Regions from separate parts of the Aeromonas rivuli genome, predicted to be linked through region 1. Evidence: predicted binding sites of a transcription regulator. Region 1 holds the regulator's gene; each other region holds the start of a gene.

Region 1 (4,210 bases):
ATCGCGTTTGTCCAGGGTGCGATGGCGGATCTGCACGTTCTTGCCGAGCCCCTCAAAGGTGCGAGCCAGCTGTTCGGCGATAAACACCGACCTGTGCTGGCCACCGGTACAGCCAATGCCGACCGTGAGGTAGCTGCGGTTGTTGCGCTCCAGGGCTGGCAACCAGGTCGCCAGCATGTTCTCTATCTGCAGGGTGAACTGCATCACGTCCGGCTGACTGGCCAGGTAGCGAGCCACGGGCTCGTCCTTGCCGGTAAAGGGCTTGAGTTCGGGGATCCAGTGCGGATTGGGCAGGAAGCGGGCATCGAACACGAAGTCGGCATCCTTGGGAATGCCATATTTGAAGCCGAACGACTCGAACACCAGCACCAGCTCGTTCTCTTTCTTGCCGAGCACCCGGGTCTTGATGAGCTCGCTCAGGTCATGGATGCTGAGGCTTGTGGTGTCGATGCGCAGGTCGGCGCTGGCCGAGATAGGCGCCAGCAGATGGGTCTCTTCACGGATCGCCTCGTCCAATGAGAGGCGCTTGCGAGACAGCGGGTGCAGGCGGCGGCTCTCGCCATAGCGCTTGAGCAGAGTACTGTTCTCGGCATCGAAGAAGAAGCTGCTGTACTGCACCCGGCCATCGTTGCGCACCTGAGCAAGCAGCGTCTCTAGCCGCTCCGGATCGCTGGGCAGATTGCGCACGTCTATGCTGACCGCCAGCTTGTCGTACTGACTCTGTACCGACACGATCAGCTGGGGCAATAAATTGACCGGCAAGTTGTCGACACAGTAATAACCGAGATCTTCCAGCACCCGCAGGGCGACTGTCTTGCCCGACCCGGATCGGCCACTGACTACGATGAGCTGCATCTTGCGCCCTCCCACAACAAGGATTGATTAGAGCTGAGTGATGCCCATCAGGCGGAGATCATGATCTGGTAGAGATCATCATCGCTGCTGGCCTGGCGCAACTGGCGGCACACCGCCTTGTCACCGAGCTTGGATGCCATCAGGGAGAGGGTCTTGAGGTGCTGCTTGCACTCGCTCTCCGGCACCAGCAACGCAAACAGCAGATCGACGGGCTGATTGTCGATGGAGTCAAAGGGGATGGGTTCTGCGAAGGTCATCAGGACGGCCGTTGGCGGGAACTCGTCGCCGATACGACCGTGGGGAATGGCGATCCCGGCACCTATGCCGGTGCTACCCATTTTTTCACGGGCAAGCAGACATTCAAACAGGGCCTGGCGTGAGGTTCCCAGCCGCTCGGCGGCCAGTTCGCTGATGATTTCCAGGGCGCGTTTCTTGCTGGTACAAGGGACCGCACTCTTGGTGCAGTCCCGACTCAGTATGTGTTCAAGTTGCATAGTTATTTTTGATTTAGCTTGTCTTTGTGCTTGATGATCTGTCGATCAAGTTTGTCGAGCAGGCTATCTATCGCAGCATACATATCTGCATGTTGTGAGTTGGCGAACACTTCGCCCCCGCTGACGTGTAGCTTGGCTTCGGCAATCTGGTTCAGTTTTTCTACGCTCAACACCACGTGAACATTGTTGATCTGGTCAAAGTGACGCTCGAGTCTGGCAAACTTGTTATTCACATAATCACGTAGTGCTTCGGTGATCTCTACGTGGTGTCCGGTCAAGTTAATTTGCATAACGTCTTCCTTTTGTTTTGCCTAAACCAGGCGTTTGCGCTGATTGGACGGTGGTATCAACAAGGATTCACGGTATTTGGCGATCGTGCGTCGTGCCACCATAATACCCTGTTCGGCCAACAAATCCGCGATCTTGCTATCACTTAACGGTTTCGCCGGGTTCTCCGCCGTCACCAGCTTCTTGATCAGGGCGCGAATTGCAGTCGATGAACATTCACCTCCTCCTTCGGTATTGACGTGGCTGGAGAAAAAATACTTCAGTTCGAAGATGCCGCGCGGGGTATGCATGTACTTCTGGGTAGTCACCCGGGAAATAGTCGATTCATGCATCTCCACCGCCTCGGCGATGTCGTTGAGCACCATGGGTTTCATGGCCTCTTCGCCATATTCAAAGAACCCCTGCTGCTGCTCCACGATGCAAGTGGCAACTTTCAGCAGCGTCTCATTGCGGCTCTCCAGGCTCTTGATGAACCATTTTGCATCTTGCAGATGGGAGCGAATGAACTGGGTATCCTGGCTGGTACGCGCCTGGCGGGCCATGGCCGCATAGGTCTCGTTGACCCGAATGCGCGGTGCCGAATCCGGATTGAGCTCCACCACCCAGCGATTCTGACGCTTGATGACGGACACATCCGGGATCACATACTGGGAGTCACTCTGCACCACCCTGTTGCCGGGCCTCGGCTCGAGCTGCTGGATAAGGTCGATGACCTCCTTGAGATCCCCCTCCTTGAGGCGGGTCTTGCGCGCCAGGGTGCGATAATCACGATTGCCCAGCAAATCCATGTGCTCGCCAATCACCTCCCGCGCCTCGGCCAGCCAGGGCAGATCGGGGCTGAACTGACCTAACTGGATCAGCAGGCACTCTTGCACCGAACGGGCGGCGATGCCCACGGGATCGAAATGCTGCACCCGCTTGAGCACGGCTTCCACCTCGTCGAGCTCTACCTCAACCTCTTCGCTGCTCACCGCCTGCCGGATATCCTCCAGAGGACTGGTCAGGTAACCGGACTCATCAATGCCATCGATGATGGCCAGGGCGATGGCGGCATCGACATCGCTGAAGGGGGTGAGTCGCATCTGCCACAGCAGGTAGTCCTGCAGGTTCTCGGTGGTTTCCCCCTGATAGACGCTCTCTTCCCCCTCAAAGACGGGCCCTGCACTCTGGCCAGTACCGGCGGAGTAGACATCATCCCAGCTGCTGTCGACCGGCAACTCGTCAGGCATCTGTTCCTGCGCCATGGCCTCGCTGCTGTCGAGCTGACTCTCGTCTTGCTTGACCTCGGCATGGGTCTCCTGCAGCTCGGCCTCTTCTTGCTCGAGCAGGGGGTTGTTATCGAGGGCTTGCTGGATCTCCTGCTGAAGTTCCAATGAGGAGAGCTGGAGCAGACGAATCGCTTGTTGTAACTGTGGCGTCATGGTCAATTGCTGACCGAGGCGCAACTGGAGTGTCGGCTTCATCTACGTCGGGATATCCTTATATTCAGCGAGGCGGTCATCAGGCAGCAAAGGGTGATTTCCCCTTACTATAGACTGAATTGATCGCCCAAATAGACACGCTTGACCTGTTCATCGGCCAGGATCTCGGCGGGAGTGCCTTCCGCTATCATCTGGCCATGGCTGACGATATAGGCCTTCTCGCACACGTCCAGCGTCTCCCGCACGTTGTGGTCGGTGATAAGCACACCCAGGCCCCGCTCCTTGAGGTGCTGGATGATCTTCTTGATGTCGATGACGGAGATGGGATCTACCCCGGCAAAGGGCTCATCCAGCAGGATGAAGCGCGGTTCGGCGGCCAGGGCACGGGCTATCTCGACTCGGCGTCGCTCGCCACCGGACAGGCTCTGGCCCAGGTTGTCGCGAATGTGGGTGATGCTGAACTCTTCCAGCAGCTGTTCAACCTTGTCTTCACGCTCCTCCCGACTCAGCCCCTTGCGGGTCTGCATGACCCCCATGAGGTTGTCATAGACGGAGAGGCGACGAAAAATGGACGCTTCTTGCGGCAAGTAACCGATGCCATTGCGGGCACGGATATGCATGGGCTGCAGGCTGATGTCCTGCTCATCGATGGTGATAAGGCCCGCATCGCGCTGCACCAGGCCAACAATCATGTAAAAAGAGGTGGTCTTGCCCGCACCGTTCGGGCCGAGCAGACCCACGATCTGGCCAGTGCCCACTTCCAGGCTGACATCACTGACCACCATGCGCTTCTTGTAGCTCTTCTGCAGCCCTGCTGCTTTCAACACGGCCATGGTTTATTTGTCCTGCTTCTTGTCGGCGGGCTTGTCGAAGTTCTCAACCTGATCAGGCAGGAAGACCGTCTTGACGCGATTGGTCTCCCCCTTGCTCTCGGCGATCATCTTCTGCTTGACGATGTCATAGCGAATGAGGTCGCCGTTGACCTGGCTGTCCTCCTGCTTGAGTTCACCGTTGCCGGTAATGGTCACCAGGCGGTTCTTCAGCTCATAGCGGATGCTGTCACCGTGCGCATTGACCGGCTTGCCGTTATCGAGGATCTGGAAGAAAGTGGCGGGCTTGCCATAGGCGGTCATCACCTCGGCACCCTTCTCG
Region 2 (4,210 bases), 1.8 Mb from region 1:
ATTCCTCGCCCTCGACGGCCACCTCATCATGCTGCGCATGGTTATCTTGAGTTTCGATACTTTGCCGGTGGGCACAGCGGGCCTCTCGGTTGGGTCTTTGCGCACCCTGGCAGGTTTTATCGGGGTCATGTTCCAGGCCGCTCTGGTGATGTCCCTCTCCGCCATCGTCGCCCTGCTGCTCATCAACTTCGCGTTCGGGGTCATGACCCGGGCGGCCCCTCAACTCAACATCTTCAGCATCGGGTTTGCGGTCAGCATGATGTCGGGACTCTTCATTCTCTGGCTCACTATCGGCGGCTTCATGGGGCACTTCGATGCCCTCTGGGAGCGGGTGCAGGAGACGAGCTGCCAGCTGATCGATACCCAGTGTCTGGGAGGTGCCCATGGTTGATGGGGGTTGGCTGAGCCAGGGGTGCTTGCCAGGTCGCGACCGCAATGTGCCCATAGTTAATGGGGGTTGGCTGAACCAGGGGTGCTTGCCAGGTCGCTACCTCAACGTGCCCATGGTTAATGAGGGTTGGCTGAGCCAGGGGGGCTTGCCAGGTTGCGACCGCAACGTGCCCATAGTTAATGGGATCTGGTTGAGGTGGGGCAGTCTGCCCCCGGGTTTCTGCGGAGCCGGCCCCCATGGCTGATTCCGATCAGGAACGCAGTGAACAGGCGACCGGCAAGCGACTGCAACAGGCCCGTGAGAAGGGGCAGATCGCCCGGTCCAAGGAGTTGGGGACCGCCAGCGTGCTGTTGGCCGCCGTGTTCGGGCTGCTGATGATCAAGGGGCAGCTGGCCACCGCCATGATCAAGGTGATGACCATGGGATTCACCCTGGAGCGGGAGCAGGCATTCGATCCCAATGCCATGGGGGCCATGGTGCCGACCCTGCTCGGCGAGGTGCTGGCCCCGCTGGGGTTGCTGTTCGCCCTGGTGGCGCTGGCGGCCTTTGTCGGCAATACCCTGCTCGGTGGCCTCAACTTTTCTACCCAGGCCATGATGCCCAAGTGGAGCAAGCTCAGCCCGCTCGCCGGTCTCAAGCGCATGTTCGGGGTGCAATCCTGGGTGGAGCTTGTCAAGTCCATCGCCAAGGTGGTCTTCATCAGCCTGTTCGCCTGGTGGACCCTGTCGAGTCAGTTCAACCACCTGCTCAATCTCTCCCTTGAGGCCTTTCCGGGGGGCATCATCGATGCCCTAGAGCTGTTTCTGTGGATGTTGATCATCCTGTGCTGCGCCTTGCTGCCCATCGTTGCCATCGACATTCCCTTCCAGAGCTGGAACCATGCTCGTCAGCTCAAGATGACCAAGCAGGAGGTCAAGGACGAGTACAAGGATTCCGAGGGCAAGCCCGAGGTCAAGGGGCGGATCCGCCGTTTGCAGATGGAGATGGCTGCGCGGCGCATGATGGGAGATGTGCCCAAGGCGGACGTCATCATCACCAACCCGACCCACTACTCGGTGGCGCTGCAATATGATCAGAGCAAGCCGGGGGCAGCGCCCAAGGTGCTGGCCAAGGGGGTGGACGAGATAGCGCTAAAAATTCGCGAGATAGGCCGCGAGTACGAGATCCCCATACTGCCATCCCCAGGGCTGACCCGCGCCATCTACCACAGCGCCGAGATTGGCCAGGAGATCCCCGAAGGGCTGTTCGCCGCCGTGGCCCAGGTGCTGGCCTACGTCTATCAGCTCAAGAAATTCCGCCGTGGCCGGGGTCGCCGCCCTCAGCCTCTTGGCAAGGATCTGCCCATTCCCCCGGAATACCGCAAATAAGCAAATAACGCTGGGCACCCGAGGCCAAGGATCTGGCTATTTCTCCGCAATACCGCAAATAACGCTGGGCACCGGAGGCCAAGGATCTGGCCATTCCCTGCGTAATGCCGCAAATACCGCCGACGATGACAAACTTCTGACGCAGTAAAATTAAAATCATTTAAAATCAACGAATTGCTTTGTTGGCTCGATGTTTGCTTTAATCTGCCCATCTGGGGTTAAGAACTGAGAGTCGTCATGACAGTGCGGGCATCATTGGGCCGGTTGAAAGAGTACCGTGGACTGCTGGGCAAGGGGTTGGGTACACCGCTACTGGTGCTGGCCTCCCTCGGCATGGTGGTGCTGCCCATACCGCCGCTGATGCTGGACACCCTGTTCTCCTTCAACATCGCCCTCTCCATCGTGGTCTTGCTGGTGGCCGTCTACACCCGCCGTCCCCTCGAATTTGCCGCCTTCCCGACCGTGCTCTTGATAGCGACCCTGCTGCGTCTGGCGCTCAACGTCGCCTCGACCCGGGTGGTACTGCTCGAGGGCCACAATGGTGGCGCCGCCGCGGGTCATGTGATCGAAGCCTTCGGCAACGTGGTGATCGGCGGCAACTATGCGGTGGGCATCATCGTCTTCCTCATCCTGGTCATCATCAACTTCGTGGTGGTCACCAAGGGTGCGGGGCGGATCTCGGAAGTCAGCGCCCGCTTCACCCTCGATGCCATGCCCGGCAAGCAGATGGCGATAGATGCCGATCTCAATGCGGGTCTCATCAATCAGGAAGATGCGCGCAAGCGCCGCGCCGAGGTGACCCAGGAGGCTGACTTCTACGGCTCGATGGACGGTGCCTCCAAATTCGTCAAGGGGGATGCCATCGCGGGCATCATGATCCTCTTCATCAACATCATCGGCGGCTTCATCATCGGCATGATGCAGCACGATCTCAGCTTCGGCGAGGCGGCCGAGATCTATACCCTGCTTGCCATAGGTGACGGCCTGGTTGCCCAGATCCCCTCGCTGCTGCTCTCCATCGCCGCCGCCATCATAGTGACGCGCCAGAACACGGATCAGGACATGGGCACCGCCATGCTGAGCCAGTTGTTCGACAACCCCAAGGCCCTGGTCATCTCCGCCACTATTTTGCTGATGATGGGGCTGGTGCCGGGCATGCCGCACCTGGCCTTCCTCAGCCTCGGGGCCGCTGCGGCACTCGGTGCCTGGTGGTTGCTGCGCCGCGAGAAACAGAACAAGGCCAGGGTGGCGAGCGGTGAACTCTTGCCGGCCAATGGCGATGCACCGGTCGAGCAGAAAGACCTGAGCTGGGATGACGTCATGCCGGTGGACATCATCGGCCTCGAGGTCGGCTACCAGCTGATCCCCCTGGTGGACAAGAGCCAGGGGGGTGAGCTGCTCAACCGCATCAAGGGGGTGCGCAAGAAGCTCTCCCAGGAGCTCGGTTTTCTGGTGCCGGCGGTACACATCCGCGACAATCTGGATCTGGCGCCGAACCAATACCGCATCACCCTGATGGGGGTGAGCACGGGGGAGGCGAACGTCTATCACGACAAGGAGATGGCCATCAACCCGGGCCAGGTGTTTGGCCAGATCCAGGGTATCCCGACCCAGGATCCCGCCTTCGGGCTGGAGGCGGTCTGGGTCGCCAAGGATCAGGTCTCCCAGGCGCAGACCCTGGGTTATACGGTGGTGGATGCCGCGACGGTAGTGGCAACTCACATGAGCCAGATCCTCTCCAATCAGGCGGCGCTGCTGCTCGGTCACGATGAAGTGCAACAGCTGCTCGACATGATAGGAAGGCATCAGAGCAAGCTGGTGGAAGGGCTGGTTCCCGAGGTGATCAGCATGGGTAACCTGGTCAAGGTGTTGCAGAATCTCCTCAATGAAGGCGTGCCTATTCGCGACATGCGCACCATACTGCAGACCCTGGTGGAATATGGCCCCCGCAGCCCGGATCCCGAGGTGCTGACCGCGGCCTGCCGTATCGCCCTGCGCCGTTTGATCGTGCAGGAGATAGCGGGCCCGGATCCCGAGTTGCCTGTCATCACCTTGGCACCAGAGTTGGAACGCATATTGCATCAGTCTTTGCAGGCGGGTGGGGGCGAAGGAGCCGGTATCGAGCCGGGCCTGGCGGAGCGGATGCAACGCTCCCTGCTCGAGGCCACCCAGCGACAAGAATTGGAAGGTCAACCGGCGGTGCTTCTGACATCGGGGATTTTACGCAATACCCTGGCCAAGTTTGTCAAGAATGCCATTCCAGGATTGCGCGTCCTGTCCTATCAGGAAGTACCGGATGACAAGCAGATCCGTATTGTCAGCGCGGTAGGACAGAACTAGTTAACGGAGATGACGGGTGAAGATTAAGCGGTTTTTTGCCAAGGATATGCGCACGGCCCTGGCCGAAGTCAAAGAGACTCTCGGGCCGGACGCCGTCATCATGTCCAACAAA
Region 3 (4,210 bases), 1.9 Mb from region 1:
ATCAACTGTTAGAGCAGGCCGCGGCGACCCTGGATGAGCAGCGCCGCAACCACTTCTATCAGCAGGCCGAGCGTCTGATAGAGCAGGATGTGCCCGTCATCCCCCTCTATCACTACAACCAGATGCGGCTGGTCGATCCCCAATTGCGTGGCTTGCCCAGCAGCAATCTCAAGGGGGCGATCGCCACCAAGGATCTCTATTTCGTGACTCCTTCAGGGGCCAAGTGATGAGACTCGCCATTCTCTCTGATCTGCATGGCAGCCTGAGCGCCTTTGACGGTGTCATGGCCTGGCTCGGGCCCTGGCAGCCGGATCACTTGCTGCTGCTCGGGGACCTGCTGAGCCATGGTCCGCGCAATCCCGTCCCCGAGGGCTACCAGCCGGCGGCGCTGGCCGCACGACTCAATGGCCTGGCCAGTCGCATTCTGGCGGTGCGAGGGAACTGTGATTCGGAAGTGGATCAGATGCTTCTCGATTTCCCCATGATGGCGCCCTACAACCAACTGCTGGTCGATGGGCGGCGCTGGTTCATGAGTCATGGTCATCTCTACCACGCCGATGCCGTGCCTCTGCCGCCGGGCAGCCTCTATCTGAGCGGTCATACCCACCTGCCCGAGCTGAGGCGCACAGGGCAGGGCGAGCAACGGCGGGTCATGGTCAATCCGGGCTCTCTCTGTTTTCCCCGGGGCGAGCTGCCTGCCAGCCTGGTCTGCTATGAAGCGGGGGAGCTGAGTCTGCGGGCGGCGCAGGATGGACGGGTGCTGCAGCGGCTCTCTCTGGCAGAGGGGTCTGCCTGAGCAGGGGGGGAGATGACAGTGGTGAACCTGAGTGCCCAGCCCGATGGTTGGGCGGCTCACGAGTGAAGATCGATGATGAGTAAAGCGAAAAGGGTGCCCTGAGGGGCCGGGAAGGCAGACGGGAGAGGCTAGGCCTTGATCCCCGGGGAGCGGGTGCCGGAGCGGGTGTTGCCCTTGGCATCATAGGTGAGCGAGTTTCTGTCTCGCAGCTGGTTCAGGAAACCGGCCAGGCGACGATTGGAGACAATACTCAGCTCCAGCAGGCGACCATTGGTATCGTTTTGTTGCTGGCAGGCGACCAGCGCATCGGCGATCCTGGCCATGATATCCGGCTGGTGTGCGAGCCTATCCTGAAGATCGGGCTGCTGGGCCAGACTGGTATCAAGCGCCTCTATGGCACCTAGCAACTGCTGTTTACGTTCTGCCAGGGTCGGCAACTCCAAGGCTCTGCGCTGCTTGAGCAGTTCAAACTCCTCGCTCAGCAAACCCTGCATCTGGGTCAGCTGATCATGCTGTTGTTGCAGCAGTGCAGCCAGACTCATCATCCCAGGGTTTTTTCCAGCTTGGCTTCGAAGCTGAACATCTTCTTGGCAACGGCTTCGCCATTGACCTGATACTGGCCACTGGCCACGGCTTTCTTCAGGCTTTCCACCCGGCTCTCATTCCCGGTCGATGCCGAGTTGAGGTTTTTTTGTACTTGTTGCAACTGTTGCGCCTCACTGGTCAGGGAGACTGAATCGACCTTGACCTGAGTGGTGCGGGCATCTTGTCCGCCGTTGGTCGACTTGGCCACGCTGCTCTGGCTGTTACCGGTATTTTGTACCCGATTACCTGCCAAGTTGTTGATATTGTTAATAGCCATCTTGGTTACCTTTATTCGCTTTGCTGCCTGCTTACCCGTTTATCGGTCTAAGCTACCGGAACTTTAGGGAAAATTACCAAAAAATTCATTCAGAAGCTGACAATAACGGAGCCGACTGAATTCACCTTGCCCTGTACCGTCCTGCCGGACCTGATATTAACCAGCTTGATCATGTCGCCGAAGCTACCATCTTGCAAGGCGCGCGCCATGGTTTTGATCTGCATGCTGCTGTTTTCGGCGATGAGGGTAACCTGATCGCCCTTGCAGATCACACAGATCTGATTCAGGCGCAGCGGTTGGCCGGGTCTGAGTTCGCGTTTGCTGCGAGTACCGACCAGCGCCTCTATGTCCTGTATATAGTCACCACGGATCAGGGTCTGATCCTCGTAGGCCTGGATAAGCTGGTTGCGACCGAGAATATCCCCCTTGGCGATGGCTTCCGAGACGGTGATATAAGGCTTCTGGATGCTGACTCGCACCGGCAGATAGAGATCCCAGCCCGGCGTCTCGTTGCACTTGAGGTAGACAGTGGTGTTGCGTCTGATCTCCATCTTGGCAGGCAGGCTGATGTCGAGATCATGCTCGCAGGCCGTGAGCTGCAAGCGGGTATCTATGCTGGCGGCACTGAGCTCGGCACGGGCATCGAGGGGCAAGGAGAGCTGATCGCGCACGAACTCCTCCGCCCGGGTTTGCAACCCGGCATTGATGTCGGACGCCAGGGCCTTGTTGGCCCCGCTGAGCAGCAACAGGATGAGGAAAAGTCTGTTAATCATTTTCGTCCGCTGGTCGATAAGTGGATAACGTATAAGACAACTGTTCACTATGCTCGCGCCAAGATGGGTTCCTGGAACCGCTGGGAATCTGGCGCGAGTCAACATGGCGCATGCACAACATGCATGAATAATGCCAGGCGTTTTTAGGGAGTGTGTATGGCCGGTATTCTGGACTCGGTAAACCAACGGACTCAACTGGTCGGGCAAAATCGCCTGGAGTTGCTGCTGTTTCGACTCAATGGGCGTCAACGATTTGGCATCAACGTCTTCAAGGTGCGCGAGGTGTTGCAGTGCCCGCCCTTGACTGTCATGCCCAAGCTCAATCCCTGCATTCGCGGTGTGGCGCACATTCGTGGCCAGACTATCTCGGTGATCGATATCAGCATGGCCATGGGTAACAGGCCCATCGCCGATCTCTCCAAGTGCTTCATTATCATCTCGGAATACAACAGATCCATCCAGGGCTTCCTGGTGCAGTCGGTCGAACGCATCATCAACATGAACTGGGAATCTATCTTGCCACCCCCCAAGGGGGCAGGACGGATCAACTACATGACGGCGGTCACCGAGGTGGATGGCGAATTGGTGGAGATCCTCGATGTGGAGCGGATCCTCAACGAGATCTCCCCGGTCTCGACCGAGGTGAGCCAGGAGCTGGTGGCGGTGAGCGCAGAGCACAATACCCAGGGACGGCCGGTGCTGGTGGCCGATGACTCCTCGGTGGCGCGCAAACAGGTGCAGCGGGCGCTCGATGCCATCGGTGTGCAATGCGTGCTGGCAAAAGATGGCCGCGAGGCCCTCAACATGCTGCTGGAGATGGCCAAAAATGGCCCCATCCAGGATCAAATCGCCCTGGTCATCTCGGACATAGAGATGCCCGAGATGGATGGTTACACCTTCACCGCCGAGATCCGCAACAATCCCAGCCTGAAGGATTTACATGTTATCCTGCACACCTCCCTCAGTGGGGTGTTCAACCAGGCCATGGTGCAGAAGGTCGGGGCGAACAATTTTATCGCCAAGTTTCAGCCCGATGAGTTGGCCAAGGCCGTTCAAGGCGCACTCTAAAACAAGAAGAACGCATACATGAAGACACTGTCAGACGACTTATATAAGCAATTCAGCAGCTTTCTGGCGCTGCAGTGCGGAATTGTGCTGGGTGACAACAAGCAATACCTGGTGAAGAGCCGCCTGTCCCCCTTGATGGCTCAGTTTGGCATCGAGAGTCTGTCTGAATTGGTGACCCGTTCCATGAGCCTGCGTGAGCGGGAGTTGAAGATGGCGGTGGTCGATGCCATGACCACCAATGAGACCCTCTGGTTTCGGGATGCTTATCCCTTCCAGCTGCTCACCGACAAGATCTTCCCGGAGCTGGGCAAGAGTGGCCGCCCCATCAAGATCTGGTCGGCGGCCTCCTCCTCGGGTCAGGAGCCTTACTCCATCGCCATGTCGGCGCTGGAGCAGCAGGTCAAACGCCCTGGTACCTTGCCGGGCGGGGTACAGATCATCGGCACAGACATCTCCACCACCATGCTCAATCAGTGCAAGGAGGGGGTATACGACAGCCTGGCGCTGGCCCGCGGCCTCTCCCCAGAGCGCAAGAAGTTATTCTTCGAGCCCCATGGTGACAACAAGATGCGGGTCGTGGATCGTGTCAGAAAATTGACAACCTTCCGCCCCCTGAATCTGCTGGAAAGCTACAGCCTGCTCGGCAAGTTCGACATCATCTTCTGCCGCAATGTGCTCATCTACTTTGCCCCTGAAGTGAAGTCGAAGATC
Region 4 (4,210 bases), 550 kb from region 1:
AGGCGCATGCCGGTGAAGATCATCGGCAAGGCGCTGGGCAGCACTATCTTGGCGATATGCGTCAGGAAGGGCAGCCGCAGCACCCGGCTCACGTTATGGAGATCCGGGTCCACCGAGCTCACCCCGACCGCCGTGTTGAGCAGAGTCGGCCAGAGTGAACAGAGGGCCACGGTCAGCGCCGAGTTGACGAAGGATTTTGCCAGCCAGGGATCCGGGCTCACATAGACGGCACTCACCACCATGGTGATCAGCGGCAGCCAGGCCAGGGGGGAGACCGGCTTGAGCAGCTGGATCACCGGATTGGCGATGCGATAGAGCTGCGGGTGTATGCCAAGCACTATCCCCAGAGGGACGGCCAGCAGGGTCGCCAGCCCAAAGCCGGTGGCCACCGTCAGCAAGCTGGTGCCAATCTGGTCGAAGAAGGTCGCCCGCCCCGGGTAGGCTCTCACCTTGATGCTGGCAGCGGGATCCGCCGCCAGCCGCTCGGCATTGCGACTGGCCTGGCGGGCCAGGAAGCCGGATTCGCGCTCCCGCTCGGCCAGGTGCTCCTGGCCCAGTTGCCAGAGCTGGCTGGCGGTCGCCCCGGGGCCCGGCAAGGTACCCAGACTAGTCTTAACCTGACTGGCCCCCAGCTGCCAACAGAGCAGAAACAACACTATGCCGAAACAGGGGGCCAGCAGGCGCCCGATCGCTGTCGCTTTCATCATGAAGACTCCTTGTCCTTGGCTTCACTGCACCTGTTCATCGCCCTTGAGGCCGATGGCAAAGTGGTTCAGATAGTCATTGGGATGGCGACCGTCATAGACGATGCCGTCGATAAAACCTTGTTGCGGGCCGCGATAACCGCTCTCGGTCGCAAACGCCGGGAAATCCGCCGCCTTGAGCTTGCCCTCCTCGATGAGTGACAGCGCCGCCTGCTGGTACACCTCGGGCCGATAGACGGCGCGGGCAACCTGCTCGAACCAGGCATCGGATTGCGCCTGGGGGATCTGCCCCCAGCGGCGCATCTGGGTCAGGAACCAGATGGCATCGGAGTAGTAGGGGTAGGTGGCATGATGGCGAAAGAAGACATTGAAATCGGGCAGGCTGCGCACGTCGCCCTTGTTGTATTCGAAGCTGCCGGTCATGGCAGCGGCGATCACCCCTTCGTCCGCCCCCACGTAATCGGGGCGAGCCAGCAGCTTGGCCGCCGCCCGGCGATTGCCATTGTCGTTGGCATCGAGCCAGTGGGCGGCGCGGATCAGCGCCTTGACCAGACGGACATGGGTATTGGGATAGCGTTCGGCCCAGGCCTGGGTGACGCCCAGCACCTTCTCGGGGTTGTTGCGCCAGATCTCAAGGTCGGTGATGACCGGGACTCCGATCCCCTTGGCGATCGCCTGCTGGTTCCAGGGCTCGCCCACGCTGTAACCCGAGATGGTGCCAGCCTCCAGGGTGGCGGGCATCTGGGGGGGCGGGGTGACCGAGAGCCGCACCTCCCCCTGACGCTGACCCGAGTCATCCCCCTTGAGCGGGGCATAGTAGCCAGGGTGTACGCCCCCTGCCGCCAACCAGTAGCGCAACTCGTAGTTGTGGGATGAGACGGGGAACACCATGCCGAAGTTGAAGGCCTTGCCCGACTGGCGGTACTGGTCCAGCACCGGCTTGAGGCTGCTGGCCGAGACGGGGCGCACCACCTGGCCATCGGCCTGCTTGGCCAGCTGAGGCAGCATGGCCTGCCACACCGAGTTGGCAACCGTGATGCCATTGCCATTGAGATCCATGGAGAAGGCGGTCACCAGCTCGGCCTGGGTGCCGATGCCGATGTGGGCTCCCAAGGGCTGGCCCGCCAGCATCTGGGCACCGTCGAGCTCGCCATCGATGACCCTGTCCAGCAGCACCTTCCAATTGGCCTGAGCCTCCAGGGTGACATAGAGGCCCTCGTCCTCGAAATAGCCCTGCTCATAGGCCACCGCCAGGGGCACCATGTCGGTCAACTTGATGAAGCCCAGCTTGAGCTCTTCCTTCTCGGGGGCTCCGATGCTGACCGTCTCAGACGCAGCCGTTACCGCCCCCAGGGCTGGCCAGGCCAACATGGCCAGCAGCGCACCTTTGCACATCATTCTTGGCTTCATAGTTACCTCTTCACTTCGCTCATCCGGGTCTGGCCATCACGCGCCGTTGCGTTGTTGCCATCCCCGTTTTGCCAAAAAAAAGGCCCCACCGACCTGATGGTCGATGGGGCCACATTGCCCAGTTTTCATGGTGCCAGCGTTCATGGTGCCAGCACTCATGGTGATAGCCCCGAAGGGCCTGGCGCCTGTCCGCCCTTGGCGGCACCGGCTTGTTATTGCTCTCTATTAGCTATTCAGGATACGTGCCAACTTCTCACATGCCCTGTCTACCGGGCGAATGGGGCTGCGCGTCGGGCCAGGGTGCGCCAGCGCGGCGCATCTGCACCAAGTTGGCCACCCATCCCCCCTCACCTCGCTCGGGTCGCCTGAGTGACGCCGCCTCTCAGGCGGGCAACGCCTGGAGCAGACGGCGGGCCAGTTCCGCCAGGCTGTGGTTCTGGGCCATGGCGGTGCTGCGCATCGCCTGGTAAGCCGCCTCCTCATCCAGCCCCTGGTGGCGCATCAAGCGCCCCTTGGCCTGCTCGATAAGCCGTCGTTCTTCCAGCTTCACCTTCAATGCATCCTGAGCCTGCTGCTGTTGCTGCACCATGGCCAACTGGGCACGGGCCAGTCGCAGCCACTGCTCGACAGGTTCCCGCTCACCACAACCATGGGGCACCACCAGGGCTCCCTGGGCCAGCAGCTCAGCCTGCTGTTGCGCCGTCAGACGATCGCAAAACAGTATCCGGGGCAGTAATTGCCCCTGGGTCATGGCCAGCCTGATTTCGGCACTGAAGCGCCGACAGCTGATCAGCAGCCCGTCCCCTTGTATCTTGCCGCCCAGCAACCCCCGCTCATCCAGGATGCGGGGGCTGTGACCATAATGGCTGACCAGGATACCCAGCCGGTTGGCCTGTATCCTGTCATCGGCATGGATCAGCAGTATGGAGTGGCGCCCCTCAGAGTTACCGCCTTGATGTTGCATGCCTCACCTCTTGTCAGTTCAATCCATCGAACAGGCTCTCTTTGACGCAACATGGGGGCCAAGTGTTTGAATCTACCCCTAAATTATCCAGCTCTAGGTAGTGGGGGTAGATCAGGCGACCCGGCTCTCCAGGCCAGTGAGCAGTTGATCCAGTTCATCACGCAGCGCCACCACCTCTCCCAGAATGATGAGCACTGGCGTCGCGCCCCGCAGGGCCTCTGCGGCCCGGGCCAGGCCACCGAGCCGGCAGCGGATCACCCGCTCATGCTCGCTGCACCCTGCCACGATCAGGGCCACCGGCAGCGCCCCATCGGCGCCCGCCCCCAGCAAGCCAGCCTCTATCTTGCCAGCCTGTTCCAGCCCCATGTAACAGACCAGGGTCTGGCCCTCTCCGACCAGGGTGCGCCAACCATTGAAGCTCTCTTCCCCCTGCAGATGGCCCGTCACCAACGTCACCGAGCGAGCCAGCCCCCGGTGGGTCAAGGGGATGGCCGTGCTGGCAGCGCAGCCGAGCGCCGCCGTGATCCCGGGCACCAGCTCGGCTCGAAAACCGTGATGGGCCAGATAGAGGGCCTCCTCCCCTCCCCGGCCGAAGATGAGCGGATCCCCCCCCTTGAGCCGCACCACTCGCTTGCCGGTACGCGCCAGCGCCAGCAGCAGGGCATTGATCTCCTGCTGGCTCGGGCTGGGCTCGCCACAGCGCTTGCCCACATCGAAGCGGGCCGCACCGACCGGTATGATGGCGAGGATCTCGGCCCCCACCAGGCGGTCGTAAACCACGACCTCGGCCGCTTCGATGCGGCGCAAGGCCCTCAGGGTCAACAACTCGAGAGGGCCAGGGCCTGCCCCCACCAGAGCGATGTGAACGGCGGTCTGTTCCGGATAGTTTTTCATCATGCTGACTCCAGGAAGCGGTGTTGTATCAATAGCTTGTCAATCTCTGGCAGACAGGTGCCGCAGTTGCTGCCGCACTGAAGCAGCCCCTGCAGCCCCGCCAGTTCGCTCACCCCCTGCTCGCGGATGGCGTTGACGATGCGCGCCTCCGTCACCCGGAAGCAGGAGCAGACGAGCCGGGAGTCGCCGGCAAAGGCATCGCTCAGGGTCTGGCTGAGGGCCCCAGCCTGCAGAGGCA

What was found. Region 1 encodes sigma-54, which starts transcription at its own class of promoters, with help from an activator protein. Its sites were predicted from a motif close to TGGCACNGTTTTNGCTT; they were not measured.
Region 2: a site for sigma-54 is predicted at 1,942-1,958, ahead of flhA (flagellar biosynthesis protein FlhA). Genes of this name have one in related genera too.
Region 3: a site for sigma-54 is predicted at 2,551-2,567, ahead of flgA (flagellar basal body P-ring formation chaperone FlgA). Genes of this name have one in related genera too.
Region 4: a site for sigma-54 is predicted at 2,346-2,362, ahead of KYK33_RS04900 (CmpA/NrtA family ABC transporter substrate-binding protein). Genes of this name have one in related genera too.

What each region holds. Positions count from the first base shown of each region.
Region 1 is NZ_CP079742.1:465,050-469,259, reverse strand. Features, by position in the region: gene rapZ (RNase adapter RapZ) at 1-855, opposite strand, end outside; gene ptsN (PTS IIA-like nitrogen regulatory protein PtsN) at 903-1,349, opposite strand; gene hpf (ribosome hibernation promoting factor) at 1,352-1,639, opposite strand; gene KYK33_RS02105 (RNA polymerase factor sigma-54) at 1,661-3,100, opposite strand; gene lptB (LPS export ABC transporter ATP-binding protein) at 3,166-3,891, opposite strand; gene lptA (lipopolysaccharide transport periplasmic protein LptA) at 3,895-4,210, opposite strand, start outside.
Region 2 is NZ_CP079742.1:2,992,133-2,996,342, reverse strand. Features, by position in the region: gene fliR (flagellar biosynthetic protein FliR) at 1-391, shown strand, start outside; gene flhB (flagellar biosynthesis protein FlhB) at 628-1,758, shown strand; gene flhA (flagellar biosynthesis protein FlhA) at 1,996-4,098, shown strand; gene flhF (flagellar biosynthesis protein FlhF) at 4,115-4,210, shown strand, end outside.
Region 3 is NZ_CP079742.1:2,882,664-2,886,873, reverse strand. Features, by position in the region: gene KYK33_RS13280 (peptide ABC transporter substrate-binding protein) at 1-227, shown strand, start outside; gene yfcE (phosphodiesterase) at 227-796, shown strand; gene KYK33_RS13270 (flagella synthesis protein FlgN) at 925-1,341, opposite strand; gene flgM (flagellar biosynthesis anti-sigma factor FlgM) at 1,338-1,658, opposite strand; gene flgA (flagellar basal body P-ring formation chaperone FlgA) at 1,748-2,353, opposite strand; gene KYK33_RS13255 (chemotaxis protein CheV) at 2,588-3,499, shown strand; gene KYK33_RS13250 (CheR family methyltransferase) at 3,518-4,210, shown strand, end outside.
Region 4 is NZ_CP079742.1:1,013,516-1,017,725, reverse strand. Features, by position in the region: gene KYK33_RS04905 (ABC transporter permease) at 1-707, opposite strand, end outside; gene KYK33_RS04900 (CmpA/NrtA family ABC transporter substrate-binding protein) at 729-2,114, opposite strand; gene KYK33_RS04895 (ANTAR domain-containing response regulator) at 2,497-3,078, opposite strand; gene cobA (uroporphyrinogen-III C-methyltransferase) at 3,190-3,975, opposite strand; gene KYK33_RS04885 (nitrate reductase) at 3,972-4,210, opposite strand, start outside.